2 regions of the Lysinibacillus irui genome follow, and region 2 is predicted to be linked to the other one. Evidence: riboswitches for the same ligand, from Rfam matches in the RefSeq annotation. Region 2 holds a riboswitch; the other holds the start of a gene.
What was found. Region 2 has a riboswitch for thiamine pyrophosphate ahead of thiC (phosphomethylpyrimidine synthase ThiC). Riboswitches for the same ligand answer to the same signal wherever they lie in the genome.
Positions count from the first base shown of each region.

Region 1: linked by a shared signal. The riboswitch ahead of thiW (energy coupling factor transporter S component ThiW) and the one ahead of thiC (phosphomethylpyrimidine synthase ThiC) in region 2 are both predicted to bind thiamine pyrophosphate.

Region 1 is NZ_CP113527.1:780,547-788,480, reverse strand. Features, by position in the region: gene OU989_RS03700 (ABC transporter permease) at 1-455, shown strand, start outside; gene OU989_RS03695 (ABC transporter permease) at 452-1,249, shown strand; gene OU989_RS03690 (ABC transporter substrate-binding protein) at 1,246-2,319, shown strand; gene OU989_RS03685 (MFS transporter) at 2,661-3,857, shown strand; TPP riboswitch at 3,923-4,030, shown strand; gene thiW (energy coupling factor transporter S component ThiW) at 4,123-4,623, shown strand; gene OU989_RS03675 (VWA domain-containing protein) at 5,226-7,823, opposite strand; gene OU989_RS03670 (vWA domain-containing protein) at 7,807-7,934, opposite strand, start outside.
Region 2 is NZ_CP113527.1:196,074-204,007, reverse strand. Features, by position in the region: gene OU989_RS01000 (helix-turn-helix domain-containing protein) at 1-654, shown strand, start outside; gene OU989_RS00995 (catalase) at 939-2,444, shown strand; gene thiC (phosphomethylpyrimidine synthase ThiC) at 2,563-4,341, opposite strand; TPP riboswitch at 4,482-4,596, opposite strand; gene OU989_RS00985 (AEC family transporter) at 4,675-5,604, opposite strand; gene OU989_RS00980 (methyl-accepting chemotaxis protein) at 5,710-7,812, opposite strand.

The DNA.
Region 1 (7,934 bases), 580 kb from region 2:
CAATTAATGCATTTATCGAAGTTTTTGGCTTCGATCCAAAGCAAATGCTCTTTACGGATATTAGCTTTGTCTTTGTGTCAGTCTATATTTTTATTCCATTTATGATTTTACCGATCTTCAACTCGCTAGATCGTTTAAACCCAACACTTATTTATGCATCCCGTGATTTAGGAGCATCTGCCTTTACTACCTTCCGTCGTGTTGTTTTACCACTGACAATGGATGGCGTTAAATCTGGGATTCAAGTCGTCTTTATTCCTGCTCTATCACTGTTCATGATTACGCGATTAATTGCTGGGAACCGTGTTATTACACTTGGTACAGCGATTGAACAGCAATTCCTTGTGACACAAAATTGGGGCATGGGTTCAACTATTGCTGTGTTTTTAATTTTATTCATGGTAATCATTATGCTAATTACGGGACAAAAAGATAAAGGAGGTCGCGTACGATGAACAAACTATCTACATCAGCCAAAGTCTATTTAACGATTGTTTTTATCGTTCTGTATGCACCAATCTTCTATTTAATCTTTTACTCATTCAATAGTGGCGGTTCCATGAATAATTTCGAATCCTTTACATTAGAGCATTATCAGGCCGTTTTTGAGGATTCACGTCTACTCGTTATTTTAATTAATACTGTAATTGTTGCATTACTTTCTGCTTTAATTTCTACTATTATTGGGACGCTCGGGGCCATTGGTATTGTCACAGTCAAAGACTCAAAAATGCGCAATACTTTACTATCGTTAAACAATGTCTTAATTGTCAGCCCAGACGTTATTATCGGGGCAAGCTTCTTAATTTTATTTACAATGGTTGGCATTAAATTAGGTTTTGCTTCTGTTTTATTAGCACATGTCGCATTTAGTGTACCGATTGTTGTATTAATGGTTCTACCTAAACTACTTGAAATGAATAAATCATTAATTGATGCAGCATTAGATTTAGGGGCAACAAAAAAGGATGTCATGATGCGTGTTATTTTACCTTATATTCAACCAGGTATTTTTGCAGGCTTCTTCCTAGCTCTTACTTATTCATTAGATGATTTTGCCGTGACATTTTTCGTTACTGGTAATGGCTTCAGTACATTATCGGTTGAAATCTACTCAATGGCGCGTGCAGGAATTTCTCTAACGGTTAATGCTATTTCTGGTTTAGTATTCTTTGTTACTGTTTTAATCGTCGTAGGGTATTATTTCATTACAAGTCGTACAAGTAAAAGAATGGAGGGGCAACGATGAAGTCTTTAATTCAAGCAACCATCGCCATTCTTGTTGTTTCAGCCCTTTTATTCTATGCGGCGGACGCCTTAAGTGCAGGTGGCGGTAAAAGTGGAAAAAACACTTTAACGATCTTTAACTGGGGAGAATATATCGACCCTGACCTATTAAAGCAATTTGAAAAAGAAACAGGTATTCATGTCATCTATGAAACGTTCGACTCCAATGAGGCCATGATGACAAAAATTCAACAGGGCGGAACAGCTTACGATATTGCTGTCCCTTCTGAATATATGATTGAAAAAATGAAGGAAGAAAATTTATTGATTCCTTTAGATAAAACGAAAATCCCTAACTTAAAAAATATCGATCCTTACTTCTTAGATTTACCATTCGATGATGACAATAAATATTCCGTTCCTTATTTTTGGGGAACAGTAGGCATTGTTTATAATCCGAGTCTTGTTGGTAATTTAGATTTCTCTTCTTGGGAAGATTTATGGGATCCTTCATTAAAGCGTAAAGTCTTTTTAGTAGACGGTGCTCGTGAAGTCATTGGAATGGGCTTAAACAGTCTAGGCTATTCACTGAACTCATTAGATAATCACGAACTACGTGAAGCGACTGATAAGTTAATCACACTAGCACCCAATGTAAAAGCCATTATTGGTGATGAAATTACACCATTAATGATCAATAATGAGGCATCTGTAGCCCTCACTTGGTCTGGGCAAGCAGCCGATATGATGTATGAAAATGAGGAACTAGATTTTGCTGTACCTGACGAAGGTTCGAATTTATGGTTCGATAATATGGTTATTCCCAAAACATCGAAAAATATCGATGGTGCCCATGCCTTTATCAATTTTATGCTAAGTGCTGAATCTGGTGCTCAAAATGCCGATTATGTGGGCTATTCTACGCCTAATATTGCAGCGATGGACTTAATGGACGAAGAAGTTGTTTCTGATGAACGCTATTACCCTTCAGAGGAACAACGAGAAACATTAGAGGTCTATAAAAACTTAGGGCCAGACTATTTAGGAAAATATAATGAATTGTTTTTAGAATTTAAAATGAGTATACGATAATTTAAACTAGCGAATTGGTTCACACACCAATTCGCTAGTTTTTATCTGCATGCATATTCATTATAGTTAAAAAACAATTCAGTTCTTTCTGTCACAGAAACTTTAGTATATGACCACATTTTCACATACCCCTTCTATCATGCAATTGTCAAATGAATAATTTATTATTTAAAACTTAGAAATATAGCATCACATGTCATCTTAAATAACCTAAGAAGAAAACTTTTGTGGAAAACCATTCTAAATATCGAACCACTTCAATAATCTTAACTAATAGCCAAGCGATAATTCTTTATGATAGACTGTACTATATTTGATTACAAAAAAAGGGGGTTTATTCGATGACCCAGCAGAAGTCCAATAAGGCGGCTTTGTATATTTTAATGTTTAACATGTTTATCGCAATGGGGAGTATTGGGATTATTATTCCTGTCATGCCTGAGTACTTAAAAATATTCGGTGCAGCAGGACAAATTCTAGGTATGCTTATTGCAACGTTCGCCTTAGCTCAATTCGTATTTTCTCCAATTGCTGGGAATCTTTCGGATCAGTATGGTCGAAAAAATTTAATTATTTTCGGTCTTATCGTGACAGGTCTTGCACAAATCGGCTTTGGCCTTGCTACAGACGTATGGATGCTCTTTCTAGCACGCTTTTTAGGTGGTCTTGGTTCTGCATTTGTTGCACCTCCTATTATGGCTTTTGTAGCCGACGTCACAACCTATGAAGAACGTGGGAAAGGAATGGGTATGTTAGGTGCTGCTATGTCTCTTGGTTTTATGATAGGACCTGGTATTGGTGGCTTTTTGGCAAAGGTAAGCTTACACTTCCCATTTTTCACAGCTGGAGCTGCTGCCATTGTAGCATCTATTTTATCTTACTTTTTATTACCTTCTACCAAACCAAACACTGCTCAGCAGAAACAAAAGCAAGACAATCTGGCGAAGCAAATGGCTCGTTCCATACATATGCCTTATTTTGTTATGCTCATAATTATGCTCGTGTTCTCGTTCGGCATTGCTAATTTCCAAACGACTTTGTCCTTATTCGTGACAGAAAAGTTTAATTACACACCCGTAGATATCGCGATTATTTTAGTTGTCGGTGGTGCTTTTGGGGTCGTTGTACAAATGTTTATTATTACACCACTATTTAATCGTTTTGGTGAAATGAAAGTCGTATTAGTCAATTTATTTATTGCATCCGTTGCTATTTTCTTAATATTATTCGTTTCTGGCTTTGCCCTTATATTAGTTGTAGCAACTATTTTCTCTACAGCAACAACACTAATTCGACCAGCTGTTAATACGCTAATCTCAAAGCTTGCAGAGAAAGAACAGGGATTTGCTGCAGGCTTGAATAATGCTTATATGAGTCTTGGTAATATGATTGGACCAGCATTAGCAGGTCTATTATTCGACTGGAATATGAACAGCCCGTATATTTTTGGCTCCATCATATTATTAGCATGTTTCTTCCTTGCTCTTATCTGGACATTGAAAAAAGCACCTCATTTAATGCATCCAGATACAAAGTAGTCTGAAAAATCATTGACTATTTTTAGCAGTATGTTACATTAATGTTGGTAAACTAATTAAATAAAATTAACCACTAGGGGAGTCTTTAAAAGGCTGAGACGTATATGTTTAGATACGGACCCTTTGAACCTGATCTAGTTCATACTAGCGGAGGGAAGTGGCGCTACTTGCTATTATCATTGTATACGCGAGGCCGCTTCCTATTGTTTTTAGGTAGCGGCCTTTTTATTTCCCTAGTGAAACTTTATCAAAAGGAGTGAACTTGATGTCAATTCGTAAATTAACGGTCATGGCTTTATTAGTAGCTATTGCCGTAGCAGGCTCTACCTTTGTCTCCATCCCGACAGGAATTGCACGTGCCTTTCCCATCCAGCATGCAATTAACGTGGTAGGTGCAATTCTATTAGGACCAGTTCCTACAGTCCTAATTGCCTTTGTTACTGCCATCATTCGAATCCTTACAGGGACAGGATCATTATTAGCGATCCCTGGCAGTGTTATTGGCGCATTATGTGCTGCCCTCGCTTATAAATACAGCAGTAAAATGTGGTTAGCTGGCATTGGCGAAATCATTGGAACAGGAATTCTTGCTTCACTGATCGCTGTACCTTATGCAAAGTTACTAATGGGGACCTCCGTAGCTGCCTTATTCTTCATGCCAGCCTTTTTAACATCCAGTACTATAGGTGCTCTTTTAGGCGTAGTGATTGCTAACAGTTTGCGGAAGACCGTCCTAGTAAAGAGCTTTAATTCTTCACTTTATTGAGTGAACGGGTTCTGTGTTTTTATATAGTATTAGATGGAGAAATTCCATTATATCTGATGATAACTTTGTTTGTTCTTTTAGAGCGGGGACATTTGCTTTTGGAGCGGATACCTGTCTCTTTGGAGCGCTTTCCCTACTTTATGAGCGGATACACCACTTTTTGGAGCGCTTTCCTTTACTTTTGGAGCGGATACACCACCCCTTAGAGCGCTTTCCCTTACTTTTCGAGCGGATACACCACTCCTTGGAGCGCTTCTCCTTACTTTCGAGCGGAGACCTGTCTCCTTGGAGCGCTTTCCCTTACTTTTCGAGCGGATACACCACTCCTTGGAGCGCTTTCCCTTACTTTTGGAGCGGATACTACACCCCTTGGAGCGCTTTCCCTTACTTTTGGAGCGGATACTACACCCCTTGGAGCGCTTTCCCCCACTTTTCGAGCGAGGATCCCCCTTCTTGGAGCGTTTTCCTCAACTCTATAAGCAGTTACACTTCTTTGCAGTGCACTCACCCTCACCGCTCAATCGAGGACTACTTTTTCATTCACCTCAAAGAATATAAAAAAGCAGTACAAAACTGTTTCGTTTTGTACTGCTTCTACTATATTACGATCTTTTTTTCATACCCTTTAATAATTGGGCAACATTGGTGTCTTCTGCCTGTACAGGTTTTTCCTCAACGAGCTGTTCTTTTTTCTTCGGTTTTGTGAGGAAGCTCCAGCCAAAACGCCTTATTGTAATATCAATAAAGAATAGTAGCATGCCTGCTAGGAGAAGCCATGAGGCAATGTTTTGACGGTCCGCTCCTTTTTTTGCAAAGTCACGGAAAACTTCTTGTGGTTCCTTTAAGACAGATCCACCAGTTTGTTTGGTTAATTCTTCTACTAAATGTTCATTTACAGGAAGTAGTTCATATTCAGCACTATAAGGAACGCTTAGTCCTGCTTGATATATGGCCTGCTTTTCATCAGCTATACGGAAGAAAATTAATCCTGGTTCAGCCTGTACAGTAGCTCGAACTTGAGAGGTCGAAATGGTTTCAAGTTGTGTTTCTAGCTCTTCACCTGCTTCATTAACTGCTACAATATCTAAAAATGCTGCTTCATTTGTAGGATCTGTAATCATAAAGGAACCATCTGTTTCCAATCTCACATCGTAGGCAACATCATTATAACTAGGAAGCATTTGTGAAATAAGTGTTTGCCAAAATGTCCCCCAATCCTGCCATCTTGCCCAATCTCCTGTCCATTTTCCGGTAGAATCGGATGTAAAGGCGAATGTTTTACCTAGACCGTATTGCCACTGTGCTAACACAGGATCTTCCTTCTTACTTTCTGCAATGACGGTAGCTCCTTGTTTAGCTGTTGTCCCAATATATGCATTCATTTGAGGGACACCATTAGCAAACAGTGTATTCCAACCTGCCGCATTATAGATTGCTGGATAAAATGGGTTATCCTCAATATAGGTACGGGAAATCATAGCTGTTTCACGAGATAAAATAGAAGGAATGGTTTGCTCATCAATAACATCGTAGAAACGACCACTGCCCATGTCACTTAGCGCTTCTAGTAAGTTTGCGTCGGCATCTTGACCAATCGCAACAGTCGATAATGTGATACCGTTCTCTTTCCCATCAGCAATTAAATCTTCATAATTCCCTGACTGTGATTGCCCATCTGTTAAGAGAATAATATGCTTACGTTGCAGCTTTAGATCTGCAAGATTTTCATAGGCTTTTGCAAGTGAACTATAAATCTCTGTTCCGCCACCTGGTGTAACAGATAAAATCGTATCTACTGCTTCTTCTTTACTACTCAGAGGCGCTGTCTCTATAATCTCCCATGGCCGATCATCAAAGGCGATAAATCCTAATGTATCTTCATCGCGCAACATTTCTACTGAACGTGCAGCAGCTTCCTTAGCAAGCTCGAGCTTGGACCCAGACATACTGCCAGAACGATCGAGTACAATGACTAATCCTAATGAAGGTAGTTGCTCTTTTCCCTTTATTTCCATTTCTACAGGTAATAAAGTTTCAATTGGCGTTTTGAAATAGCCCCCTAAACCAAAACTGTTTTCCCCTCCAACCATGGTGAAACCTACACCAAAGTTTTTGACAGCTTGCTCAATAACACTCATTTTTGCCTCACCTACTAAATGGCCAGGAACATTGTCAAAAATGATTGCATTATATTGCAAATAGCTGGACAGTTCATTTGGTAAACTTTTAGGCTCGATAACATCAAAGGCTATGGATTGACTACCAAGTGCTGCTGCGATAGGTGAGGCTGTTTCGTAACCATTGACAATGAGTAAATGTGGTTCACTTTGCACCATTGTGACACTTGTTAACTTATTGTTTTCAAAAATAGCATCCTGTCCTACTTGTACAACAGCCTCATATTTTACTAGTCCTTCAGCAGTCGCTGCGTGCTTATAGGTAAACATATTCGTACCTTCATTAAGCTCAATAGACTCACGATGAATAAGCTCATCATTTTCATATAATAGCAGCTCACCTTTACCTGCTGCTGTTGCATAAATCTCTGTCACTAATTGTTGCTGCTCCCCTACATAAGCAACTTGAGGGGATACAAAGCTTTTTAGCGAAACATCATGCACAACAGGCTGACTAAAAGGTACAACATCTACACTAATGTTAGAGTCTTTTAACCTTGTAGCGAATTCTAAGACATCTCCTTTTGTCTCATTAGCATCAGTTAATAGCACAAAACGAGTTGCTTTTTTTGGATTAACAATACCGGTTGCCAGTTGGAGACTTTGTTCAATATTCGTTTGATCGGTTGCTTTTATTTCAGTAAGCTTCGGTACTTCCTTTAGCGTTTTTGATAATATGGCTTCTGTTTGTAAAGTGGAAGAAAAAGAATACACCCCTGCAAGCTGTTGATCCTTTTTCGATTGTAGGCTTTCCTGTATAAACTGAACCATCTCATCTTCTGTACCATTCATAGAAGCAGAACGGTCTATTAAATACACAATTTGTTCTTCTTTTATGGGCAATAATAGATAGGGACCAGCTAACGCAAAAACTAAGCACCCTACTGCGATTATGCGAATAGCAAGCACAACAATATGACTCTTTTTTAGTCGCTGCCTTTCACGAAAATAAGTCCATCCAAAATAGAAGAACAATGGAAGTAATAGCAACAATACTAATGGCCAATCAATTCGTAAATCCACGACGTCGTTGCACCTCCCACTCTGAAACAAGCAATATTAAAATAATAATAATAAGCCAAGGTACGAAAGATGCCTTTGATATTTCTTCCTTCCCATTGTCTGGGATGTCAC
Region 2 (7,934 bases):
TTTGATCCATTACTAACACCAGAGGAGCAACAATTATTAATAAGTAGTTTGGAAGATGGAAACTTAGAGGCTGTTAAAACTTTTTTATATCGACTTTCTAATGAGGGAATCTATTATGAACAAGATGATTTACGTATTCATCTGACAAGTGTCTTAGCACAAATCCGGCGCTTTATGTTGAAATATAAATTACATGAAAAAGCTGTTATTGAACAAAACTATCGTCAGCTATTTCACATCATTATCGAGCATCCTATTTTTTATACTATTCTCAACAGCATTATTTCTTTTACACAAACTTTAATCGAGTTAGCAAGAGAAGCCCGGATGGAGAAAAGAGCCGATTATGTTGAACTAGCTTTAGAAATAATTGATCAACACTTTAAAGATAGTGCATTATCTCTACCCTTTGTTGCTCATAAGCTCGGAATTAGTCCTAATTATTTAAGTACGATTTTCTCTAAGAAGCAAGGCCTGCCATTTAAGCGCTATTTACAGCAAGTTAGAATTCATCATGCTACAAAAATGCTACTAGAAACAGATTTTGCAATTAGTGAGATTGCTCATTTAAATGGATTTGATGATCCAAATTATTTCATTAAAATCTTTAAACAACAAACTGGTATTACGCCAAACCGATATAGAAAAAAATAAAAGTTTGTTTAAAATAGTTTTCAATTAGCTCACTTTATTTTCAATAAAGATATTTTTAACGCAGTCATTTCTCTTTATTACTTTACAAATTGAGATTAGCTAAGCAAAATTCAAGTGAAAAACTATGTATATTACTTCTGTATAGCGCATATATTTATAGTTTATACTTAAATATATAAATTCTTTAACGATAATTATTATAATGTACTAGCAATTCTATTTTATATTTGTTATAGTTATAGATGAAGAGTTTGACTCACATTTTTTTCAGGAGGTAAACTAATATGACAAACGCAAATGATCGTAGCCGTCGTTTTACAACAGCAGGTGGCGCTCCAGTAGTAAGTAACCATGACTCTATGTCAGCAGGTCCACGTGGCCCTCTTTTACTTCAAGATGTATGGTTAGTTGAAAAATTAGCAAATTTCAACCGTGAAGTAATTCCTGAGCGTCGTATGCACGCAAAAGGTTCAGGTGCATTTGGTACTTTTACTGTAACGCATGATATTACTCAATATACAAAAGCTAAAATCTTCTCAGAGATTGGCAAAAAAACAGAAATGTTCGCACGTTTCTCTACAGTTGCAGGTGAACGTGGTGCGGCAGATGCTGAGCGCGATATCCGTGGCTTTGCTCTTAAATTCTATACAGAAGAAGGTAACTGGGATTTAGTAGGTAATAATACACCTGTATTCTTCTTCCGCGACCCATTACACTTCACAGATTTAAACCACGTGGTAAAACGTGACCCACGTACAAATATGAAAAACGCTAATTCTAACTGGGATTTCTGGACTTCATTACCAGAAGCACTTCACCAAGTGACAATCGTAATGTCTGACCGTGGTATTCCAGCTGGTTACCGCAATATGCATGGTTTTGGTTCTCATACGTATAGCTTTATCAATGCTGATAATGAACGTGTTTGGGTTAAATTCCACTTCCGTACAGAGCAAGGCATTAAAAACTTAACTGGCGCTGAAGCTAATGACATCATTGGTCAAGACCGCGAATCTTCACAACGTGATTTATATGAAGCAATCGAAAAAGGCGATTTCCCTAAATGGAAAATGTACATTCAGGTAATGACTGAAGAGCAAGCTCGCGAGCTACCATACAACCCATTTGATTTAACAAAGGTATGGTATAAAAAAGACTTCCCATTAATTCCAGTGGGTGAGTTTGAGTTAAACAAAAACCCGGACAACTATTTTGCAGAAGTTGAACAAGCTGCATTTGCACCGTCTAATATTGTTCCTGGTATTAGCTTCTCACCAGATAAAATGTTACAAGGTCGTATCTTTGCATATGCAGATGCACAGCGTTATCGTCTCGGTGTTAACCACTATATGCTTCCTGTTAACGCACCGAAATGTCCATTCCGCACTTTCCACCGTGATGGTGCAATGCGTTTTGATGGCAACCTTGGTTCAACACTAGGTTATGAACCAAATAGCTATGGTGAATGGGAGCATAACTTAGACTATAAAGAGCCTGAATTACGTATCGATGGTCATGCAGGTATTCACGACTTCCGTGAAGACGACAACAATTACTTTGAACAACCAGGTAAACTATTCCGACTTATGACGGCAGAAGAGCAACAACGTCTATTTGAAAATACGGCAAATGATATGGCTTCTGTTGAAGAATTCATCAAGCGCCGTCACATCCTTCACTGCTATTTAGCAGATCCAGCATATGGTGAAGGTGTAGCAAAAGCAATGGGTCTTTCATTAGAAGGTATGGATCTTACAAACCCATATGTAAAACAACCAACAAACGTTTAATATTCCACTTATTATTGATATCCAAATCCAATTTTTACTCCATGTGAATTTTTCACTCACATGGAGTTTTTTAATCACAAAAGGCTTGTGTCGATACTACAACACAAGCCTTTTTACATTATTGATAAATCTGACTACCCGCTTTTTTAAATTCCTCTGCCTTTTCCTTCATACCTCGATGGATCGCTTCTGTCGTATTCAAGTCTTTTTCTTTAGCATAATTTCGAATATCTTGTGAAATTCGCATACTACAGAACTTAGGACCACACATAGAGCAAAAGTGTGCTGTTTTTGCTCCTTCTGCTGGCAAAGTCTCATCATGATACTCCACCGCTCTTTCTGGATCGAGAGATAGATTGAATTGATCACGCCAGCGGAATTCAAAACGTGCTTTTGATAGTGCATCATCTCGGCGTTGTGCACCAGGATGCCCCTTCGCTAAATCTGCCGCATGTGCCGCTATTTTATACGTAATTACTCCCACTCGAACATCCTCGCGATTAGGTAAGCCAAGGTGCTCCTTTGGTGTCACATAGCAGAGCATTGCTGTCCCAAACCAGCCAATCATCGCTGCCCCAATAGCCGATGTAATGTGGTCATAGCCTGGAGCAATATCCGTTGTAAGTGGACCTAACGTATAAAAAGGCGCCTCCTTACAAACTTCTAATTGCTTGTCCATGTTTTCTTTAATCAGATGCATCGGTACATGACCTGGCCCCTCCACCATCACTTGAACATCATGTTTCCACGCAATCTGTGTTAGTTCACCTAGTGTTTCAAGCTCTGCAAATTGGGCTTCATCATTGGCGTCTGCAATTGAACCTGGACGTAGGCCATCACCTAAAGAAAAAGCAACATCATAAGTCTTCATAATTTCACAGATTTCCTCAAAATGAGTATAAAGGAAATTCTCTTGATGATGATATAAACACCACTGTGCCATAATAGAACCACCACGAGATACAATTCCCGTTACACGATTAGCTGTAAGGGGAACATAGCGTAATAGTACACCTGCATGAATCGTGAAATAATCTACACCCTGCTCGGCTTGCTCAATAAGCGTATCACGGTAAACTTCCCACGTTAAATCCTCTGCTACGCCATTTACCTTTTCCAATGCTTGATAAATTGGCACTGTCCCCACTGGTACCGCTGCATTTCGAATAATCCATTCTCTCGTTGTATGAATATGCTTACCTGTTGAAAGATCCATAATATTATCAGCACCCCAGCGTGTTGCCCATGTCATTTTTTCAACCTCTTCTGCTATAGAAGACGATACCGCGGAATTCCCAATATTGGCATTGATTTTCACATGGAAGTTACGACCGATGATCATTGGCTCCGCCTCTGGATGATTAATATTAGAAGGCATAATAGCGCGCCCAGCTGCAATTTCAGATCGGACAAATTCTGGATCCATATTTTCACGTATCGCTACAAACTCCATTTCAGGTGTAATAATCCCCTGTCTTGCATAATGCAGCTGCGTTACATTTCTCCCTTTTTTTGCTCGTAAAGGCTTTCTTGCCAATTCAGGAAAGACATTTTCATGATTACGCGGATCATCTGCACGACGAAAACCATTATCCTCCGGTTTTATAGAGCGGCCCTCATATGCTTCTACATCTCCTCGCTCTTGAATCCATCCACTTCGTAAGGCAGGTAAACCTTTTGTAATATCTACTTGATAAGATGGATCTGTATAGGGACCACTCGTATCATATACTCGAATAGGGGCGTTTTCTTCATTTCCAAAGCTTCCTGTTGTCGGACTTAATGCAATTTCTCGCATTGGTACTAAAATATCCGGACGGGAACCTTCAACATACACCTTTTTGCTTCCTTCAAAGCTAGACATAATCGTAATGTTCTTTTCACTAATTGCTGACATGAGCTACTTCTCTCCCTTAAATGTTTTTTGTTACAAGGACCGGATCTAGCTCACCCTAACAAATAAATAAAGGCCGAATCCAAAATAATTATTTGGATCCGGCCACGAATGTAAAGGTTGAAATTGCATACACATACTATGCAATAGTTTCTTAACTTTCCCACGCTGGTATGAGCCAGATCAGGTCCAAAGGGTCAAGAAACCTCTAAGCGTTTCCCTCTCAGCCTGACTCATCAGACTCCCCTAGTTAATACTATTTAGTTTGATGCTAGTGTAGCAGATATTACTATGAGATGGAAGTTTTCCATTCATTATTTTTTAATATTCTATTGATTAAGCAAATAATACGTCCGCAAGATAAATCACTATTGTTACCGTTATACAGCTGACAATAGTTGAAAATAAAACAGTTTGGGCAGCTGTTGCCGATTCCACATCGTATTCCAATGCTAGACTAGAGCTATTGCGGGATGTCGGGAAAGCACTGGCTATAAATAGTGATTGAGCGACAACTCCATCTAACCCCAATAAAAAAATAATGGCTAAAGCTACGGCTGGTCCGACAATTAAACGTGTGAAGCAGCTGACGAAAACCGTTTTATTAAACATAGATTTGATTTCAAGCTGCGATAATTGCGCACCTAACGTGATTAGTGCCACAGCAATAAAGCCATCTGCTACATGGTCTATTGGTATTTTAATAAACTGTGGAATACCGATATTAAAATAGTTCATGGCTACACCAATAATCAACGCATGAATGATGGGCATTTTAAAAAAATCTTTAATAATCGTCATTCCTGATTTGGTAGAGGAAATTAAATTATACAAACCATATGTATAAGTTGTCATATTTTGAAAGATTACAAGGATGACCTGAATCGCTACACCAATAGGTTGTGTTACAAAAATCATTTGAGCTACCGGAATGCCATAGTTCCCAGAGTTAATGAGCACAACACTATTTTTAAAAACTGCTGCCTCTGTTTTAACTAAACCAAGCCACTTCGCAAAAAGGTGACTGAGTAGCATTTGGCTCCCAATAAAAAGCACAATAAACAATCCGACCTCTGCCAGTACAGACAGCTCTACACTCGTCTCATATAAATTTACAAAAACAGCTGCTGGCATAAAGCAATATGTAATAAGCTGAGACAACGCTTTTAAATTAAAGCGAAATCTCTTTTGTAAGATAGCACCTACTATAAGTAACACTAAAATAGGTGCAACAATTTGAAAGAAAATCATTCCGAGATACATCATTTCGATGACCCCCTTCCCTTCTTTTATAGTAGTGCCGAATTTCTACTAGGTCAATGTCTCTTCCAATAAAAAAAGACTGCCTATTTGTTTAGGCAGCCCTTCATTTTACGCTAATTTAAAACGATTCACGACTTCTTGCAGTTCATTGGAAATATCGTTCATATTTTGTATAGACTCGGCTACTTTTTGTAACTCTGCTTGTTGATCCATTGCAGATGCACTTACTTGTTCAGCTGAGGCAGCCGTTTCCTCTGAAATTGCTGATATGCTTTGGATGGCCATAATCGCTTGATTTTTATGCTCTAACATACTCGATAGCTTACTCATTAATTCACTAATAGAGGCTGCAATTGAACGTGACAAATCACTGTTATCTTTAAATGCCAGTTGTGTACTTTGTACGGATTCATTTTGAGATTGCATTAAATCCGCATTAGATGCAATGACAGCAACTGTTTGCTGTGAATTTTCAAGGATGCTTTCTACTGTATTCTTAATAATTTCTGTTTCACTTTTAGATTGCTCGGCTAACTTTCTTACTTCCTCTGCAACGACAGCAAATCCTTTACCATGTTCACCAGCACGTGCTGCCTCAATACTTGCATTTAAAGCTAATAGATTAGTTTGCTCAGTAATGCTTTGGATCGAAGCAATGATATGATTAATATTCGCAATGTGAGAGGCTAATGATTCGATTTGTTGTTGAATACGACCGTTCATCTCATTTGTCTCTATATTACGTTCACGTAAGCTTTCAACCTCGTACAATCCCTTTTCTGTTGTTTCGTTCGTTTTATGAGAGAGTTCATCCATTTCATTAGAAAGAGCTGTAATGGCATCAATCTGTTCAGATAAATCCATGATTCGATAATTCGTTTCTTCCGTATCCTCAGATTGCTTCGATGCGCCTTGTGCAATTTCATTGATGGCAACAGACACCTCTTGACTAGACGCTACAATTTCATTAAAGGCCTCATGTACTTGATTGGACGATTGGTTTAATAATGTAGTAGAGTTCAATACGGTTTGAATCGCACCATTGGTTTTATCTAGCATATTATTGTAAGCTAATGCAACTGCCCCAATTTCATCAGCCTTAATATACTTCTCATCCACCTTTTGGGTTAAATCTCCCTCTGCTGCCGTTTCGATAGATGTACGTAAAAACTTGAGTGGCTTTAGCTGTTTATAGATGAATAACACACTTGCAGCTGTCATTAAAATTACCATAATAATGGAGGCAATAATCGTAAATACGAATACGTGATTATATGTCTCTAGTATTTTTGATTCGGGTAACACGACTTGAACTGTCCATGTTTCATCAATATCCTCTAATATCATTGGAGCAAAGACATTATAAGCCCTTTCCTTTAGCTGATTAGAATCAATGTACATATTTGTTAGCTCGCCATTTTCCATTGTCTTACTTATACTTTTCCAAGTCGGATCCTCTTGCATATTGCGACCATCTAGCTCTTTACCAAAGCTATTGGCTGTCAGTATACCTTTATTCGTAATAATGGCTGCGTAACCACCTTCTGGTGCAACCGATTCTGTTAGTTCATTTAAAAAATCTATAGAAACATCTGCTGTCAGTACACCAAAGAATGAACCAGAAGCATTGACTAATGGCACCGAAATGGTTGTCATTAAAACGGTTTGTCCGTTTACATTATAATCATACGGTTCAGTCAAAACTGCGCGTCCCTCTTCTTTTGGTATCCAATACCATTCAGAAACACTTTTATCATCGACACCTTCAATAAGAGCTGTCGTAATGTCATTACCATTTTTACTTAAATAAGGGCCAAATCGATTTTTGGAATCCACTAAAGTAGCTTCATCATTCGGCTTCAGCATAATAGAATTTTGCTCAAAGACAGCTCCAACCCCAAGTAAATCATCGTTATTAGCTAAATTACTTTTCATCATGTCTAGGATGCCCTGAGCTGATAATGTATTATTTTTCTCCATGCTTTCAATAATGCGCTTTGTCGTATGTAATGTTGTATTGGCTTTCTTAAAACGCTCACTCATAATAGCTGCTGAAGATTCAGCCGTTTGCAATGTTCCATGCTCTGCGTCTTCAACACTTTGTTTTTTTATGATAATGCCCGTGGTCACTGTATAGGATAAAAATAATACTAAAAATAATCCTATAATTAAGGAAGATAGTTTTAATGCAATACCCCTCGATTTTTTCACCACTAACACCCCTTTTTTATAATAATGATAAAGGATGGAAGATAGTATCACAATAAAATATTTATCGAATAAAGTAGAAATTTTACATAATAATAGAGAGAAATACCGATATTTCGCCAATA